Regions from separate parts of the Bacillus sp. EB106-06-01-XG163 genome, predicted to be linked through region 1. Evidence: predicted binding sites of a transcription regulator. Region 1 holds the regulator's gene; each other region holds the start of a gene.
The links. The regulator LexA, encoded in region 1, represses DNA repair genes until DNA is damaged. The targets are predictions, from matches to a motif close to CGAACATATGTTCG.

Region 1 (6,557 bases):
TCCATTTCAACGCGAGAGCATGACCCTTCTGTCCTCATATTAGCTATACACGGCGGAGGCATAGAGCCGGGGACCAGTGAGTTAGCCAGAGAAATTGCCGAAAACCGGAGTTTATATTTATTTGAAGGGTTAAAATCAGCCGGTAATGCGGCTCTGCATTTGACAAGTTCGCATTTCGATGAACCTAAGGCCGTGCAAATGGTGAAAGAGCACTCTCATGTCATTTCATTGCACGGTTACGGCAGTGACGATAAAAAGATAAAAATCGGCGGTACAGACAGAGAACGGGCCGAACTTTTGACCGATGTGCTGAAACGGCACGGGTATCCTGCCGTTCTTCTTGGCATAAATGATAAATATGCAGGCGTCAGTCCGAACAACCTTGCCAATCAATCTTCATCCGGATTGAGTATTCAAATCGAAATGAGCACCGGCTTCAGAAAATCACTATTTGACACTTTTACGCTGAAAAGCAGAGCATCCACACAAAACGGGACCTTTTACCAATTCACAAAAACGATTTCTGATTTTATCAGTGACAAATATTAATAAGCACGCCTATTTTGTCGGCGGGGCTTTTTCTTTTGAAATTTATGAAACTTTAAGTTCTTAAGATCGTATACATAATTGACAGGATGAAAGAAAAGAGGTGGGCAAATGAAAGTGATGATCGGGTCTATCATTCTTCTTGTCATCATCGGATTCGGTTTATGGCTGATGCTTAGTCCAATCTTTAAACAAGTGGGAAGCGGAGCCAAAAAATTCAAAAAGTCATGGGAGGAAGAAGATCAGCATGAGCGAAAATAAGCGCGGAAACACAAAAAAAATTATCGGCGGTGTGATTATAGGTGCAGCCCTTTTAATTGCGGGCGTTACAGCGTCACTATTCATTGAAAAAATACCGAACGGTTATGTCGGGGTTGTATACTCACCGAATGGCGGGGTAAAATCCGACACATTGGACCAAGGCTGGCACTTAGTCGGATTATTTAATAAAGTAACGGAATATCCGGTGCGTATGCAGACAGTGAATAATGAAAATATAAAAGTGGCAACCTCAGACGGTAAAAATATAGAAATGGATATCGCTTACAACTATGTCGTGCAGCCTGATAAAGTAGTCGATCTGTTTAACAAATTCGGAGCGGTAGACGTTGAAACGATTGAAAATACATATTTAAAAACAAGGCTGTGGGATGCGGCGCGAAAATCAATCAGCAAATACTCGGTTATTGACACATACGGGCAAAAATCTGCAGAGGCCGCTGCCGATGTTCAAAAGAGATTTGCTGATGATATGAAGAGTCTTGGATTTTTAATTGATGATCTGACGCTTGGCGTACCGAAGCCGGATAAAGCCACACAGGAAGCTATCGATGCAAGGGTGAAGTCTTCACAGGAACTTGAACGGACACAAACTGAAATTAAAATAGCCGAAGCCGAAGCGAAAAAGAAAAAAATTGAAGCGGAAGGGATCGCTGATTATAACGAAATCATAAAGAAATCAATGTCCGATGAGATGATCAAATATAAATGGATTGAAAAATGGGACGGAAAAACGCCGAAAGCGACAGGCACAGACTCACTGCTGCAGCTGCCGCTGGACGATCAGAAGCAAAAATAAAATGAGAAGGAGGCGATTGCCTCCTTTTTATGTTTTTTCCTGAGGGTCTTTTTCCGGCACTAATTCTTCAGACGCCTCGGTTTGATAGCTCCATAGCGTGCTATCCGTCTCTGTTGTGTCCTGATAATCTTCGGGAAGTACATATTGCTGCAAATACCGGTGAAAAAATGCCTCAAAAACAGAAATGCAAAGTGCAGAGATAACCGATGCCGCGGCAGGAGAGACATTAAATCCGCCAATGTTCATAAGGAATATCCATAATATAATGAATGAAATCCCGAAATCAGCTGCAACGGCTGTGAAATTGCTTGTTCTCGGCAGAATCATGCAATCACCCGCAAAATAAGTGATTAAACTTAAGATCACTGTAATAAACAGAACGTTTAAAAAGGTTACTTGGTACATAAGATCCAGAACAATGTACAGTAAAGCAAGTGTGAGCGCCGTTTTAGAAGCGAAAGCAATTACGTGTTTCATTTGAACCACCTTCGTTATTTCGTTTAGTCTTCATTGTAAGCAATCCGCAAATTTTTAAACTGGTATATAGTGGTTATAAAGCATACGTTTTAATAAAATGTGAATAGACATCACAGGATTCACAAGTTAAAATATGTAAAAAGGGGGATGCAAATGAAAAAATACTGGATATGTATTGCTGTTTTTTTATTATGTTTTAGCGGCATACACTCAGCTAAAGCGGCTACCACTGAATTCGGATCAAAAACAAGCTTCACTTTGGAGGGAAATGCAAAAGAGTTTCATATTGAAAATCCGGGGGCTGTAGCTGCCGACGATTACTTTTTAGGATATAAGTTCACCATAATGAACAACTCTTCATGCGGTTTAAGCATGAAACTCCAGCGGATGGCGCTGAACGGGAATTTTTATACATTAAGTTCTAAAAACTACAGCGGCAGCTGGTTAAACCTCAGTGCCCAGGATAAAAAATCAATTGATCCGTATCACAAATACAGAATTCTGGTTGAAAGTTCTTCAAACGTCTGTGGCCCCGTCTATATTAAAGGGTTTTACGGTGTAGAGTATTATCATTTTGATTGAAAATAGATACTCGCTAAAGGCAGCGGGTTTTTTTATATTTAAATATAACTTATTGTACTATGTACTAAATATTCATATATAAATTTTAATGCACCCGCCCAAAGAAAACATAAACAAAAGTAAATTCATCACGCACAAATATACAAAGTTGAAAAATGAATGAAAAGTTTCTCGAGGGAAACATTATTAGTTGACTTCAAAAGTGTGATGTCGGATAATAAGAATGTAAGTTTTTCCTCCTTAGCAGATTCGTTTCTTAAGCCAGGGCGAATCTGCTTTTTTTTATGCAAAAAAACCCCTTACAGAGGGGTTTTTACAATAAATGAAGTTTAATAGAATTAATGTACGGCCCTGAATACGCCGATAACTTTCCCCAAAATGCTTACGTTTTGCAGGATAATCGGCTCCATCGTCGGATTTTCCGGCTGCAGCCGCACATAATTGTCTTCTTTATAGAAGCGCTTGACCGTCGCTTCATCATCTTCGGTCATAGCTACGACGATTTCTCCGTTATTGGCCGTGTTCTGCTGTTTGACAATGACGTAATCTTTGTCAAAAATGCCGGCGTCGATCATACTTTCTCCCATGATTTCTAACATAAAGACATGTTCGCCCGGAGGAACCATCCGGTCAGGAAGCGGAAAATACTCGTCAATATTTTCAACAGCCGTAATCGGAATACCCGCCGTCACTTTCCCGATGACCGGAACGTTTACGACCTGGCTTTTCGGAATGTGGACTTCTTCTTCATCCAATACCTCAATCGCCCTCGGTTTAGTAGGGTCCCGTCTGATCAGGCCTTTTGTCTCCAGCCGCGCCAAATGGCCGTGCACGGTTGAACTGGAAGCCAGTCCTACTGCTTCTCCTATCTCTCTTACAGAAGGCGGATATCCTTTCGTTTTTACCTCTTCTTTAATAAAACGCAGGATATCAAGCTGCCTTTTTGATAGCTTCGTCATATTTCGCACCTCAAAACGTCGATTTTAAGTAGATTATAGCATGATTTTCCTGACAGTACAAACATAGGTTCGAAAAAAACGATTGACAGAAACGTTTGTTCGTATATACTGAAAGGTATAAAAAGCGAACAAACATTCTTATCGGAGGTTGTTTACATGGCGAAAGAATCTATTATATTTGTCGGACTGTTTACTGCGATTTTAAGTGCCGCTATTTTACTTGTCTCATGTGCGGGAAATGATCAGTCCCTCAGCCAATATGTTAAAATAAAGGTTCAGGACGGCGATACACTCTGGTCACTTGCGGATCATGTAGCAGAAAAGAAACACATTAATAAAGAAGATTTCATTGAGTGGGTGACGGAGAATAATCATCTCCAAACTGCTGATATAAAGCCCGGAGACGAACTTATTCTTCCGGTTAAGAAAAAGCATCCGGCCGTATATCAGCTGGCCATTGTCAATTAGAGAGGAAAGAGAGAAATGAAGGCACTCATTTATGCCCGCGTAAGCACAAACAAAGAACAGCAGCAAACGTCATTAAAAAGACAGGAAGAGGAGCTCAGTGAGATCGCTGCTGCAAACGGCATGGAAGTCGTGAAAGTCATTTCTGAGAAAGCCAGCGGTTACGAAATGGACCGCGACGGAGTATTTGAAATGCTTGATGAAATTAAAAAATCACATATTGACGCGATATTGGTGCAGGACGAAACGAGATTAGGAAGAGGAAACGCCAAGATTGCGCTTTTGCATTGCATTTACAGGGAGAACGTAAAAATATATACGACGGCTCATAAAGGTGAACTGGCGCTTTCCGAAGCTGATTCGATGGTACTCGAAATCGTCAGTATTGTTGAGGAATATCAAAGGAAAATTCACAATATGAAAATCCGGCGGGGAATGAAAAGAGCCGTGAAAAACGGCTACAAACCTGAACGGAATCTGAAAAACAGACATGAAAACAGCGGAAAAGAAAAAAAAGAGGTTCCGGTTTCGGAAATTATCAGGCTGAGAGCCAACAAGCTTACCTTTGCAGAAATCGCAGCGACCTTAAGGGGATTCGGCTACGATGTGTCCAAAGCCACGGTTCACCGGCGGTTTCAGGAATATACCGCAGACACAGAAGGCAGCTGACGCGCATCAGTTGTAAAAAAGACTGCGTTTTAGTAGTATATAATCAACACGCACCAAAGGAGCTTATTATGATTTCTAAAGAAAAAATCGCAAGAATTAACGAATTGGCTCAAAAAGCTAAATCAAACACGATAACGGATGAGGAAAAAGCTGAACAGCAAAAGCTTCGCCAGGAGTATTTGAAAGGATTCCGCTCCTCAATGAAAAATACGTTAAAGAGCGTAAAAGTGATTGATCCGGAAGGCAACGATGTCACCCCTGAAAAATTAAAAAGAGAACAACAGAAAAATAATCTTCATTAAACAGAAAGAATACGGCAATACGTATTCTTTTTTCGTATATACTAATATCAGGATGTGATTTACGACAATTTTCAACAAGTTTATCTCAAATTTAAGCTGAAAGAGTTGAGAAAAAGTCAGCATCGCTTTATGATGAAAAGGTACAACAATAAGGAAGGGGATTATAATGGATACAATTGAAAAGAAATCAGTTGCCACCATTCGTACACTATCTATAGACGCAATTGAAAAAGCGAATTCCGGACATCCGGGCATGCCGATGGGAGCCGCTCCGATGGCATATACGCTGTGGACGAAATTTATGAATGTAAACCCGCAGAATCCGGGCTGGTTTAACCGCGACCGCTTTGTTTTATCAGCAGGCCACGGTTCAATGCTTTTATACAGCATGCTGCATTTAAGCGGATATGACCTCAGCATTGAAGACTTGAAACAGTTCCGTCAATGGGGAAGCAAAACACCGGGACATCCGGAGTTCGGGCACACAGCCGGAGTAGACGCTACGACCGGGCCGCTTGGACAGGGTATTGCAATGGCAGTGGGAATGGCAATTGCAGAACGCCATCTGGCTGAGACATATAACCGTGATTCTTTCAACGTAGTTGATCATTATACATACAGTATTTGCGGAGACGGTGATTTAATGGAAGGCATTTCTTCCGAAGCCGCTTCTCTTGCAGGCCATCTTGAATTAGGCCGCCTGATCGTATTATACGATTCTAATGACATTTCCTTAGACGGCGATTTAGACCGTTCTTTCTCTGAAAATGTAAAGCAGCGTTTTGAAGCAATGAACTGGGAAGTTCTTTATGTTGAGGACGGAAACAACATCGCTGAATTGACGGCTGCAATTGAAAAAGCGCGCCAGAATGATAAAAAACCGACTTTGATTGAAGTGAAAACCACGATCGGTTTCGGCTCTCCAAACCGTGCGGGCACATCCGGCGTTCACGGCGCTCCGTTAGGACTAGAAGAGAGCAAGCTGACAAAAGAAGCGTATGCTTGGACGTTTGAAGAAGATTTTTATGTTCCGGAAGAAGTATACGGGCATTTCAATAAAGCGGTAAAAGAAGCCGGCTCGAAAAAAGAACAGGAATGGAATGAACTGTTCGCGGCTTATAAAGAAAAATATCCTGAGCTTGCTGAACAGCTGTCACTCGGCATGAAAGGCGAGCTTCCTAAAGACTGGGATCAGGAAGTTCCCGTTTATGAAAAAGGCAGCAGCCTTGCTTCCCGCGCATCTTCAGGTGAGGTGCTGAACGGGATCGCCAAGAAAATTCCTTTCTTTGTCGGGGGATCTGCTGACCTTGCGGGTTCAAATAAAACGACAATCAAAAATGGAGGAGACTTCACGGCCAAAGACTACGCCGGGAAAAACTTCTGGTTCGGTGTCCGTGAATTTGCGATGGGCGCTGCATTAAACGGAATGGCGCTTCACGGCGGCCTCCGCGTATTCGGCGGCACATTCTTTGTGTTCTC
Region 2 (6,557 bases), on a different contig from region 1:
CGGTTCCGTATCCGATTAATTCGGATGTGTTCTGTCCTGCGGTCAGTTCGAACCGCAGGCCGACGATGGCGTTCGCTCCGAGCTGCTCCGCCTCTCTGATCAGCCGCTCTTTCACCGCTTTTTTGGAGTCTTCCAGCATTTCAGTATAGCTTTTCAATTCGCCGCCGACGACAGATTTTAAGCCTGCAAGCAAGTCTTTGCCGATGTGTCTGGACTGGACGATACTGCTTGTCACCAAGCCTTTCACTTCCGTAATCTGTTTTCCGGCGACGGTTTCGGTCGTTGTCATGATCATGCGTTTTTCCCCTTTCGTGTATCTTACCGCTATCTTACCATTTAAGCCGCCTTTTCGGCTGCGCTGATTTGTTTTTTTCTGACTGCGGCGCTGACTGCAAACATGACGGCAATGTTCAGAACCAGTGCGATGATGCCTGTATTCATATCCTTAACGATCTGCGGAAGAAACGGAAAGAGGGTTCCGATGGTTGATTCGGTCAGCGTAATGAAGGCCACCGTTCCGACCCCGGCCGTTATGCCGGCAAAAGCGCCGTGGCTTGTGATGAAACGCCGCTTCGGCAGGCTGAATAAGAGGGCGGGGAAAAGCTGGGTGACAAGGCTGTAGCCCATTAAAAGCAAGGTGACGATGGTATTTCCGCCTTTCAGCGTAAAATATACGGATATCAGCGCGATGACGGGTACGGCGTATTTTGCGAGCCGTGAGACTTTTTCGTCAGTCGTGCCGGGCAGAATGGCTTTGTACACATTTTTGGCGAACAGCGTGCTTGAGGCCATTAATATCATTGAACCGGGTACAAGCGCCGTCAGAATGCCCGCCGATCCGATCAGTCCGACAAACCAGGGATCAAAGGTTTTCACAGACAGCTTTAATAACGCGAGATCCGTGTCCGTCCCTTTTAAACCGGGCACCTGCAGAATCGCCGCAAATCCGGTAAAGATGACAAACAGCAGGACGAGCTGATAAAGAGGCATGATGATTGCGTTTTTCCGAAACACCCGAGGATGCTCCGCCGAATAGGAAGCGGCAAATGTATGGGGCCACATATAAAAGCCGAGGGCGGTCAGCAAAACCGTTGAGCTGAACCAGGAAACGCTCTGTCCGGTTTCCGGCAGCGTGAGAAAACCGGGTTTTGCGGCGTCAATTTGTTTGAACATCTCCGTAAATCCGCCATAGTAATGAATGGGCAGATAAATGCCTAAATACAGGACGATGCCTAAAATCATGATATCTTTAACGACTGATATCCACGCTGAACCGTGGATTCCTGATATCATCACATAAATCGTGATGGAGACAGCGCCGATCCAGACAGCGGCTGAGGGCGGAATCTGTCCGTATGACGTTGCTGAAACAATTAATCCGAGCCCTTTCAGCTGCAGGACGAGATAGGGGATGAGGGATGCGATGCCGACGAGCGATACGAGAATGCCGAGGAGCGGGCTGTTGTATTTTGAAATAAAAAAATCTGATTGCGACATCAGTTTGTGTTGTTTGGCGTAAGTCCACACGGCTGGCAGAAGCCAATATGACAAAATGTAGGCAAGGCAGCCGTACGCGATAATATAAAAGGCGGGGCCTCCTTTTCCGTAAGCCCATCCGCTTCCGCCGAGGAATGTAAAGGTCGTGTATATTTCTCCCGCCATTAATAAAAAGACAAACATCGTGCCGAAGCCGCGTCCGCCCACCGTCCATTGTTCAAGGTCCATATGTTTTCCTTTTCGGGCCCGGATTCCGAGATATACACAAAACAGGAGCACGGCGGCCATTACGGGAAATGCTGCGTTCATTCCGCCTCACCCGCCTTGTTTTCTTTGTCCAATTTGTAAACGGCGGCCATCAGAACGGAAGTCAGCACCGCCCAGATGACGACATACGCGAGAATGAAAGGCATTCCGAAAACATAAGGCGTCACCCGGTTGGCAAATGGAATGCCGGCGAGAATTCCGAAAAAGGGCAGGGCGGCGAGAACATGAATCAGTTTCATAACATTCCTCCTTTTCATTGAAAACAGCGTGTCCCGATTATAAAGAAAATCATGTCGAATGTATAGTGTGAATAGTCTGAAATTTATCAGTTGAAAAGGAAAAGCAGTCCCGGCTGCTTTTTAAATGGTCGCAAGAGACAGGTAATATTCTAATAAGGCGGTTACCTGTTCCCGTATTCTCGGGTTGAAATAACGGTGTTTTTCTTCATAGCCGTTAATGGTGCATATATAAAGCGTAAATGCTTCGTCTCTTTCCGCTTCGTATATTTTAATTTTACGCTTTCTTAACTCTTTTCGAACATCACTCAAATCCTTTTGTGCTAATTTTAAAGAGCAGCTGATAAGCTGTTTATAGGGTTGTTTTAATTTGAACGGGCACGAATCAAGCGCTTCGAGGTCCCGGTTCAGGATGGCAGCCGCCATGGGCAGAAACAGCCCTTTTTCGATGAGATCGCGGGTGCTGCTCCGGATGTCAGGCATAAATACTCCTTCTTTCTTAAAAAAGAGAACGTTTGTTCTTATTTTATACTCGCTTACACGATATTTCAAGTCGGAAAATCTCGTAAACATTTTCGTTTTTTGGAGATAATGTGTAGAATAAGGATAGACAAACTCGTTAAGGAGTATAAACGTTGGAGCAATTTTTATCATATTTGACTGAGGAACAGCTGACGGAATGGTTCCAAAGCTATAGAGCTTTCGGCCCGGCGGCTGCGGCTGCACTGCCTTTTATTGAAGCGTTTCTTCCGTTTTTGCCGCTCGTTGTATTTGTGGTGGCGAATACGAATGCATTTGGTTTGTGGGAAGGTTTTTTTCTGTCATGGCTCGGGTCTGCGGCAGGATCGATGCTGATGTTTTATGCCGTCCGCCGTTTCGGACAGAAAAGAGCTTTCGGTTTCATCCGCAGGCATCAGACCATAAGGCGGATGATGCTCTGGGTTGAGCGGCACGGTTTCGGTCCGCTGTTTATTTTACTTTGCTTCCCCTTTACGCCGTCCGCTGCGGTTCATATCGTTGCCGGCCTGTCACGGGTGGGGGCGCTGCAGTTTATATCAGCAGCCGCTATGGGGAAAATGGTCATGATCTTTATGATCAGCTTTATCGGGTATGATCTTCACGCACTCATGACACAGCCTTTCAGGATGGCGGGCGCCATAATGGTGATCGCGGTGCTGTGGTATGTCGGAAAGCATATCGAACGGCGTTTACAGATGAGAATCAGTCAGCATGAGAAAGACGGAGGGAGACAGGAATCTTGAAAAAACGATTTTGGTTTATAGCCGGCGTGCTTATCGTTGTTTTGGCCATACAATTAAAGAATGCCATTTTTATTGATTATAAAGTCGAAGGAATCAGCATGAATCCGACCTTTAAACAAGGAAATGAGCTGATGGTCAACAAGTTTTCCCATCGTTACAAAACGATCCGCCGTTTCGATATTGTCCTGTTTAAAGGCCCGCACCGCAAAGTGCTGATCAAACGTGTCATCGGGCTCCCCGGCGAGTCAATCGCATACAGGGAGGATCAGCTGTATGTGAATGGAAAACGGGTGGCGGAACCGTTTTTAAAACCGTTAAAGTCATCATTGTCCGCCGGGAGCCATGTGACCGGTGATTATACGCTGAAGGAAACGACCGGGCGCAAAAGCATACCGAAGGGACAATACTTTGTTATTGGCGACAACCGCATATACAGCCTCGACAGCCGTCATTTCGGTCCGATTAAGGATAAAGACATTGTCGGAGTCATCAGTGAATCAGACGCCAAGTAAACGGCGTCTTTTTTTTCGGAAATGATTGTAAAAAAGCAGAGGGAAGACTATAATGAAAATTGTTACGCGCGAAACAAAAAGGAGGCGTTTTATTTTTTGGTGATTTTGTTACTCGTGTAACAAAAAATATGAAAGAGGGCTGATGAGATGAAAACACAGGCTGCCATTATCGGGGGAGGTCCGGTCGGGCTTATGCTTGCATCAGAACTGGCGCTGGCCGGAGTGAAAACGACTGTTATTGAACGATTGAAGAAGACGGTGCCATATTCCAAAGCGCTTATTATGCATCCGCGAACACTTGAGCTTTTTGCCATGAGAGGCATATTGGAACGCTTTTTGGAAAAAGGGACGAAGGTGTCTTCCGGCCATTTTTCCATGCTGGATACACGGCTGGATTTTTCTCGGCTGGATACGAAGCAGAATTATTCGTTAATGCTGCCTCAGGCAGAAACGGAGCGGATTTTGGAGGAGTATGCATCAAGTCTCGGCGCAGACATCATCCGCGGGGCGGAAGCGATGGCTGTCACCCAGACGGATGACGGAGTGGAGACGGTGTTCCGGGACGAAAGCGGTATCCGCACTCTTCACAGCTTATATGCCGCGGGTACAGACGGAGCGGGGAGCATTGTCAGGAAACAGGCGGGCATCGCTTTTTCGGGCACTGATGCCGACTTAACAGGAACGCTCTGTGATGCCGCTTTGACACATCCGCCCGAATCTTCCTTTTTTTCAACGTGCCGCCTGGAGGGATCGGTTGTGATTGTCCCTCTTACGGACGGACTTTTCCGCGTCCTCATCGTTTCTCCGCACGCTCCGCAAAAGCGGAAGGAAGAGCCGGTCACCGAAAATGAGCTGAAAGAAGACCTGCGGCGGATATGCGGCACTGATTTCGGATTGAGTGATCCGGTATGGATGTCGCGGTTCGGCAATGCCGAGCGTCAGGCTGAGCAGTACCGCTCCGGCCGGGTTTTTGTGGCCGGTGATGCGGCGCACATTCATTTTCCCGCAGGCGGCCAAGGGCTGAACACGGGGCTTCAGGATGCCTTCAACCTCGGCTGGAAGCTGGTGGCGCAAATGAAGGGGAAAGCGGCGCCTCATCTTCTGGACAGCTATCATCAGGAAAGGCACAGCACAGGAAAAGAAGTATTGCACAATATAAAAACCCAGATAAAGCTCATGGATTTTACCGAGTCGGGGATGGCATTAAGAGAAACGATGACCGCTTTGCTGGATTTTCAGGAGTCCAACCGTTTATTGGCGGGAAAAGTATCCGCGCTTGATCTGCATTATGAACCGGATGCGGAGCTGCCGCCGCATATCCTGAACGGAAAACGCCTGCCGGATATCGAATTGATCCTTCATGACGGGCGGCTGACCCGGCTGTATGATTTTCTTCATAAGGGCGCCTTTGTGCTTTTATCATTAAGAGGGAGCATTCCCGCCGGTATTGATACGGACAGCGTGGCAGCTGTCAGGGCGGAGCTTGCTGAAACACGTGCCGATTGGGATGACGTCCACACCGTTTTAATCCGGCCGGACGGCCACGCGGCATGGGCAGCCGGCGGCTCGGGACGTGAAGCGGAAGAAGCTGTTCTGGCCGGTTTGGAGAGATGGGGATTCATCTGATACCCTTTTATGCGCCTGTGTGATTGTTTCTTGTGTAACAAAACGTTATAGTAAAAGAAACAATCAATACGGAAGGGTGATTCAGCAGTTGGACAGAAGACAGCCAGACCATGCAAAACACATGATTCTTGAAGGGCTGACAGATATTTTTCACGAGCAGGAGAGGTGTCAGGAGGACATAAGGGCGTCGTTGGCCGGACGGATGGACGAACTCCGTGAAGAAAACGGAAAAAAATTACATCTGACCTTGACGGAAATTCACATTTTGTCGTGTATCGGAGATCATGAACCGATCAATGTCACGTCAATAGCGGAAAAAATGAAGACGACAAAGCCGACCGTGTCGAGAAGCTGCGCGAAGTTTTTGGAAGCCGGCTTTCTGCGCAGGACCCGGCTGAGCGACAATAAAAAAGAAGTCTATTTCCGGCTGACTCCTGCCGGGAAAGAGTTGCATTCCCTTCATCATGAATATCATGAATTGATAAAAAAGCGGCTCTTGGCGTTTTTAGACCGCTATACAGATGAAGAACTGTTATTTGCTGAACGGCTGTTCCGTGATCTTTCAGCAAACTGGCGGTCTGTAAATGGCGGCGGAGAGCTGTTCAAATAAAAAACACGCATATGGATGCGTGTTTTTTTATTCGGATCATGTTCCTCTTTCTGCCCGGTCTCTCTCGCCGTGTGCCCGTTTCAGCTGAGAAAGGTGGTGCAGCAGCCGATAGAAGGGCGGAAGCATGGCGATGACGAGAACGATCCGGATGACCTGAACCGCGACGACGAAAGTCGAGTCTTCGTGCAGGGTGATCGAAGTCGCCGCCATCTCGGCGATCCCGCCGGGAGAAAAGGCGAGAACAGATGTAATCATGGAGATGCCCGTTAATTTAGAAACCGCAATCGCGCTCAGAATCATGGCGGCAATTAATCCGACGGAAGAAATAAATCCGACGGTCAGCACTCTCGTCACGCCGGTGAACATGCTTTTGTACATTTTTGATCCGATTGTGGCGCCGAGAAAAATTTGTGACAGCTGGTTCGCTTCCGGCGGCCACCAGGCCAGCATGTCTTTGCCCGCCAAGGCGGACACGCCGATTTCCGCAGCAGCAACGCCGATCATGCTGCCGAGCAGCCAAGGGGCGGGAAATTTCAGCCGTTTTGCG
Region 3 (6,557 bases), on a different contig from region 1:
CGGGTGGTTGTTGTTCAGAAAGGATACCCACGTTTTATGCTGTGCCGTCTGTTTAATGGCTTTCAGCTTTTGATTCACTTTCCGTTTCTCCCTGCTTTACTAATATGCTCATTCTCGGGCTCAGCATCTCTGCCGGGCTTTTTAAGACGAGCGTTTTTGCCTTTTCATTGTAATCGATTGTCATTTCCTCGTCAAAAAACACTTTTTGTGAGGTCTGGATGTAAAGCGGAAGTCCGTTGGTTTCAATGGCTTCGCATTGTCCCGTTAATTCGTCCGCCAGCCAGATGGTCGGCACGCCGCTCACCGCGCACCCGCAGCCTTCTGCATCATAGCGGAGCTGCGCTTTTTTCCCCGGGTTGGCGTCCATCGCCTGCTGAAGTGTGTGTTTCGCCGCATCCGTCACATGTATTTGCATAGATGATCCTCCGTTTTTCATTTTCGCCATTGTAGCATACCGAGCCGCTGTATGCATTGTTTCTGCTTTCTTTACAGCAGCCCGCTCTCCTTAGTCCTTTGCCTCTTGTTCAGCCGCCTTGATCCAGTCATTTTTCCCTTCACTATACTTTGCCATATCGTATGGGTATGTCTCAGCGAGGTGCCGTTTCAGTTCCATGTATTGAGCCGCTTTTTCAGGCTTTGCGGTGAGGTAATCCCGGAACAGCAGATGACGCTTCACGTCCGGATGGCCTGTTTCGTATATGTGAACGTGGTGTGTGCGCTTGTTGCCGCCTTTTTGAAAGAAACGCCGGCCCTCTATCCCGTTTTCCCCTTTCGCCTCATAGCCGAGTGCTTCCAGCTGCGGACTGAATCGGTCAGCGTCCGAAATATCTTTAACCTCCGCCAGTATATCGATGACGGGTTTGGCGGCCATCCCCGGGATAGAGGTGCTGCCGATGTGGCTGACAGAATGAAGTGCTGGGCCGAAGATTCGGATCAAGTCCGCCTTCTCTCTTTCAAACGTTTCTTTCCATTCCGGCTTGTACGGAACAACTTCCGCTTTCCTCTTCGGATAAAGATGAAAAAACGAGAGGGTCAGCCCTTCCGGCGTCTCTATCTGTCCGGCTTCTGTGAACCCGGTTTTTAAATAGAGAGAGACTGCCGGAACGTTTTGGCTGGCGGTAGCCGCCTCTATTTTTTGGGCGTCCCGGTTTTGATCTATCACAAATTGAATAAGCGCCCGTCCGATTCCTTTTCGAAAGCCGGACGGGTGCACCGTCAGCCTGCATATGACAAGGTCATATCCCTTTTTTTCATACGAAATGACGCCTGCAAGCTGATCTTTTTCCTTGAAACCGGCAAACGTCTCCCGTGACCGCTGTATATCATCGGGTGTTTCATGCAAGGCGGGAATGCCGAAAAAGCCGATCAGCTCGGCTTCTTTTTGATAAGCGCACCGCTGAACCGCCGCAATTTCCCGCGCGGTCTGTTCTTGTGTATGCTGTAAAAATGTAATCAATCTTCCGCCCCTTTTGACGCAAACATCCGCTGTGACTCCGTCTTCGTAATGCGGACCGCGTACGCTTCATACCAGGCGGTTTTTCCTTTTTGTTTTGCCGCCTGGTGGTCAGTATGATCTTTCCACCTTTTAATCGCCTCCAGGCTGTCCCAGTAGGAAACCGTGATGCCGCAGCCGTTTTCCTCCCGAACGCTTTCCGCGCCTAAAAAGCCCGGCTGTCCGCCTGCCAAATTCATCATGCGCTCTGCCGTATGTTCATATTCCTCATCATATTTTCCCTTTATTGATGAAAAAATGACCGCATAATAAGGCGGTTTGGGCGTGTCAGCTAAAAAACCCATATTCATCCCCCTCTACATATATTTCACAAACAGAATCCGGTCTTCTCCCGGACCGTCATAATTCGCAAAAACAGGGATTCCGTTTACGGTTTTGGTTCCTTTTTCAGCTTCAAAGCCTAATTTTGTATGATAAGCGATTGATACTTTATTGACAGGTGCCGTCACGCAATTGACTTTTGTGCAGCCCCTTTTTTTCACCGTCTCCATAAATCGATCGTAGAGCTGTTTTCCAATTTGCATTTTTCTGAAATCCGGATGCACACCGGAAAAATGAATGTAGGCTGTCTCAGGGTCTGATTGTGACTGAAAACCGATTAAAAAACCGGTCATTCCCTCCGGCCCGTACGTGATAAAGCTTGTGTCCTGAAAATGTTCAAAAAACAAGCGCGGCAGTTTGTCTTTCATCTGCCTGCCGCCCCACCAATCATTCAAAACAGACGTAACCATTTCATAGTCTTCAGAGGTAATTGTTCGAATATCCATTATCGATTGACTCTCCTTTTCGTCCGGCAAAATGAATGTCAGCTCTTCTCATTGGAATATAAAAAATTATATGTGGGTTGTTTGCAATTGTAAATGATTTCTTTTCAAGCGAACGAATCAGCACGTCTTCCAGCCGGGGAATGATTTACCAGTATAAACGTGATCATTGTTCGGGTACAATGAAAAACAGAACAAATGTTCCCGGAGGTTTTTTTATGGCTGATATTCTTCTTGTAGATATGCAATCGTTTTATGCGTCTGTGGAAAAAGCGGAAGCGCCTCATCTCAAAAGCCGGCCCGTGATTGTCTCGGGAGATCCCGAAAGACGCAGCGGCGTCGTGCTTGCGGCTTGTCCGCTCGCCAAACGATACGGCGTAAAAAATGCCGAACGGCTGTGGGAAGCGCAGGCCAAATGTCCCGACGCCGTTATTGTCCGTCCGCGGATGCAGCGGTATATTGATGTATCCGTCATGATTACCGAACTGTTTGAACGGTATACCGATCTTGTAGAACCCTACTCCATCGATGAGCAGTTTCTCGACGTGACCGGAAGCAGGCGGCTGTTCGGTGATCCTTTTACAATTGCCGAAAGCATTCAGCAAGCGATTATGCGTGAATTCGGAATTTATGCCCGTGTCGGCATCGGGCCGAATAAGGCGCTCGCGAAAATGGCTTGCGACCATTTTGCCAAAAAAAACGCATCCGGCATCCACAGATTGGATATGTCAAATATCAGGCAGGATCTGTGGCCGCTGCCGATCGGAAAATTATTCGGCATCGGAAAACGGATGGAGCATCATTTAAGACGGATGGGTATCAGCACAATCGGCGGGCTTGCCGGACACCCCGCCGAATTGCTGAAAAAACGCTGGGGCATTAACGGCGAATTGCTTCAGCGGACAGCCCGCGGCATCGATCCCTCTCCGGTCACCGTCAACACGCACAGCCGGCAAAAAGCGATCGGCCATAACATGACCCTCCCGAGAGACTACAGCCGCTTTGAGGATATCAAAGTCGTGCTGCTGGAGTTAAGCGAAGAAGTGGCCCGCCGCGCCCGTTTCAAACAATACATCGGCCATACGGTTTCGGTCAGCATCAGAGGCGCTGATTTTGAATTCCCTTCAGGTTTTCACAGACAGAGAAAGCTGGTGTCACCGACTAATTTCGGAATGGATATTTTTAAAACGGCGGTCAAGCTCTTCAAAGAGCATTGGAACGGTGCGCCCGTCCGCAGCGCCGGCGTCTCCCTTTCCCAGCTGGAGCCTTGTGATTATGTTCAGCTGAGCCTGTTCGATGCCCAGGAAAAAAAGATCAGTCTCGGCAAAGTATTGGATGATATTCATGAGCGGTACGGCCCTGCGTCGCTCCTCCATGCCGCTTCACTGACAGAGGCCGGCCAAGCCTTTCACCGGGCTGAAAAAATCGGCGGGCATTACAAATAATTTGAGGTGATATACATGAATCCGAACAAATTAACACCCGGGTATAATGTCATGTGGGAATCAAGCCGGATGATGCTGCCCGAACATCGGGAGCAGCTGCTTGCGAAAAAACGAAAAGAACGGGAATTCCGGCCTCCGGAACTGAGCGAAGAGCAACTGAACGACATGAACCGCATCATTGCGGCGTCGATTGAAGAAGGCAGGGCCATTTCGGTCACCTACGCTTCCGCACACGGCCCCCGCCGCTTTTGGGGCTGGGTAAAACAAGTGAGGCATGACGAAAAGCGTTTAAAAATCATAAACGATGAAGATGCGTTAACGCTGCCGTTTCATCGTATTCTCTCAGCTGAATTGGAATAAAAATCCTAACCCGGCCCTGACAGAAAATATGATAGAAGAGTGGGAGGATCACATGATATTTAGTAGAATAAAGATGAATGACAAGAATAGGAGAATATATAATGGATCAATTTATAGAAAAAATGCTGGGACAAGCCCTCCGCCAGTATGGACGGAATGTGTCGACAGATCCGCTGAGCCCCTATGAAAAACAGAGTTTAAAAAAAGCTTTAGAAGAAAGAAGGAATGAAGAACCCGATGAGGATCTCCATGCCCATGTAGAAGATATTATCTACGATTACGTCACCAATCAGGGGCAGTTTTCCTGACACGACGTTTATGCACCGGGCGATAAGGGAAATGTCCGAGAGTAAACCCTTAAAGATTGCGTGGTGCAGGATATGCCTGTCGGGCCTTATTTCAGGATCGGCTATGCCGTTCTTCTGTTATTTCTCATCATTTATCTCGGAACATTAATAGACTTTTTGTTCCAGCCTGTTGTGATTACGGTTAAAACCTTGTTTCCGCCCATTGTATTATCGGGCGTCCTTTACTATTTGTGCCGCCCGCTCGTCAGAGTGCTGCATGCGAAATTAAAGCTGCCCGAAGGAATCGCGATTTTAGCGATTTATGCGGGAACAGCCGGCCTTTTTGTCCTCTTCCTTTATACGGCGGGCCCTGCCGTTCAAAAACAGTTTACAGCCTTCACAGATCATATTCCGGAGCTTTCCGCAAAAGCTGAAAATTGGATCGGGCATCTTCAGGACAGCAAATGGTTTTCCCGGCTTCAGCATGGGGATTCCTTTAAAAAATTAGCAGACAAAGCCGCAAATTATTCCGGTTCAATCGCTGATTCTCTCAGCAGCCTGGCCGGTACGGCTGCCAATGCCGCCATCACCGCAGCCATTATTCCGTTTGCGCTGTATTACATGTTAAAAGAAGGAAACAAAGCCCCCCGGCGACTGCTGCGGCTTCTTCCGGAAAAACATAAAAAAGAAGGAAAACAAATCCTTCAGGACATGGATGAAGCTCTCAGTTCATACATACAAGGACAGCTGCTCGTCAGTTTTTGTGTCGGCGTACTCGTCACAATCGGCTATTTTATAATCGGGCTCGATTATCCGCTCGTTCTGGGCGCGTTCGCCATGGTGACAAACCTGATTCCGTTTATCGGGCCTTGGATCGGCACATTTCCCGGAGTCATTGTCGGATTGTTCGATTCACCGACCGAGGCGGTGCTGGTGATTACGGTCGTCGTCATTGTACAGCAGCTTGAAAGCCAGCTGATTTCCCCGCAAATTATGGGACGGAAGCTGGACATTCACCCGCTGACCATTATTTTTCTTCTGCTTGCCGCCGGCAAATTCTCAGGAATTGCCGGGATGCTTCTGGCCATTCCGGGATATGCGGCCGCAAAAGTGGTCATAAGCCACATGCAGAAACTATTCATTCTCAGAAAAAAAACAAAGCTAGGAGAGAAATGATTCATCCCCCATGTCTTCACATCGGTCAAAATGAAAAAACGGCGGGCTGAAGAAACCCGCCGCACACGGAGGTAAAAAAGATGAACATCGGTGATGTCATTTTTCAATTGATTTCATTTATTGCAGCCGCATTTTTCCTGTTTGCCGTGATATACGTATTCAGAAGCTTGAACAAGCGCCGCATACAATTGGACAGAATCGAAAAGAAACTCGACGCGCTGCGCGAAGAAAAAAACGAAAAGTTATAGTTCATTCAGAAGCAGGCGCAACGAGCTCCACTTTTATCCGATCCGGGTCCTCCGTGTATACGGCGTAATGCGTGCTTCCGCCTGCATATGGATGGCGGTCCCTGTAAAGCACGGGGCATCCTCTGGCAAGCAGCTTTTCTGTCATCTCGTCAACCTGCTCTCTTGATGCAGCATGAAAAGCCAGATGGTTCAGCCCGACCCGGCATCTGTGGTACTCCGGTGTTAAAAAACGCTCCTCTGTCTGTACAAGCACAACATAAAATCCTGCGTTTTTCCAGCTGATGCCGGAGTCCCAATTTTGAAATTCTCTATAACCGAGCTCACCTAAAAACCATCCCCAAAACCGGGCGGAGGCTTTCAAGTCAGATACATACAACTCAATATGATGCATCATAATATTCGCTTCCTCCTCCCATCACACCCGCCTTACCAGCACCTCTTCAACTTTATGGCCATCACCTTTTCTCAAAATCAAATCCGATCTGAATTTTGTCGGCAGGATATTTTCATACAGATTCGGACGGTTGACGCTCTCCCAAATGGAGGCGGCCATGGTATCCGCTTCTGCATCAGACAAATCCTTAAATTTATGAAAATAAGAAGCCGGATCCTGAAAAGCGGTTTCTCTTAAGAGGCGGAAACGCTCCAAATACCACGTGAAAATCCGGCTTTCTTCGGCATCCACATAGATCGAAAAATCAAAGAAATCCGATACAAAAATCCGCGGATCTTCCCTGTCGTCCTCTAAGGTCGGCGACTGCAGG

Region 2: the regulator LexA is predicted to act here: its motif matches at 2,509-2,522, upstream of AC3WTF_RS07275 (YhjD family protein).
Region 3: the regulator LexA is predicted to act here: its motif matches at 2,469-2,482, upstream of AC3WTF_RS02000 (DNA polymerase IV).

Annotation. Positions count from the first base shown of each region.
Region 1 covers NZ_JBYTDS010000001.1:99,144-105,700, reverse strand. The annotation lists gene AC3WTF_RS00390 (poly-gamma-glutamate hydrolase family protein) at 1-549, shown strand, start outside; gene AC3WTF_RS00385 (DUF8570 family protein) at 658-807, shown strand; gene AC3WTF_RS00380 (prohibitin family protein) at 794-1,624, shown strand; gene AC3WTF_RS00375 (YndM family protein) at 1,652-2,101, opposite strand; gene AC3WTF_RS00370 (hypothetical protein) at 2,255-2,683, shown strand; gene lexA (transcriptional repressor LexA) at 3,022-3,642, opposite strand; gene yneA (cell division suppressor protein YneA) at 3,799-4,110, shown strand; gene AC3WTF_RS00355 (YneB family resolvase-like protein) at 4,126-4,776, shown strand; gene AC3WTF_RS00350 (DUF896 domain-containing protein) at 4,845-5,078, shown strand; gene tkt (transketolase) at 5,245-6,557, shown strand, end outside.
Region 2 covers NZ_JBYTDS010000004.1:263,530-270,086, reverse strand. The annotation lists gene AC3WTF_RS07290 (YbjQ family protein) at 1-295, opposite strand, end outside; gene AC3WTF_RS07285 (sodium:solute symporter family protein) at 337-1,806, opposite strand; gene AC3WTF_RS07280 (DUF3311 domain-containing protein) at 1,803-2,003, opposite strand; gene AC3WTF_RS07275 (YhjD family protein) at 2,124-2,483, opposite strand; gene AC3WTF_RS07270 (TVP38/TMEM64 family protein) at 2,636-3,262, shown strand; gene lepB (signal peptidase I) at 3,259-3,774, shown strand; gene AC3WTF_RS07260 (monooxygenase) at 3,922-5,400, shown strand; gene AC3WTF_RS07255 (MarR family transcriptional regulator) at 5,489-6,010, shown strand; gene AC3WTF_RS07250 (AbrB family transcriptional regulator) at 6,047-6,557, opposite strand, start outside.
Region 3 covers NZ_JBYTDS010000002.1:34,070-40,626, reverse strand. The annotation lists gene AC3WTF_RS02025 (DUF2552 family protein) at 1-78, opposite strand, end outside; gene AC3WTF_RS02020 (iron-sulfur cluster biosynthesis family protein) at 53-415, opposite strand; gene AC3WTF_RS02015 (GNAT family N-acetyltransferase) at 506-1,456, opposite strand; gene AC3WTF_RS02010 (antibiotic biosynthesis monooxygenase family protein) at 1,453-1,797, opposite strand; gene AC3WTF_RS02005 (GNAT family N-acetyltransferase) at 1,810-2,280, opposite strand; gene AC3WTF_RS02000 (DNA polymerase IV) at 2,496-3,722, shown strand; gene AC3WTF_RS01995 (YolD-like family protein) at 3,738-4,082, shown strand; gene AC3WTF_RS01990 (YqzH family protein) at 4,184-4,390, shown strand; gene AC3WTF_RS01985 (AI-2E family transporter) at 4,463-5,545, shown strand; gene AC3WTF_RS01980 (DUF4083 family protein) at 5,626-5,793, shown strand; gene AC3WTF_RS01975 (VOC family protein) at 5,795-6,184, opposite strand; gene coaA (type I pantothenate kinase) at 6,209-6,557, opposite strand, start outside.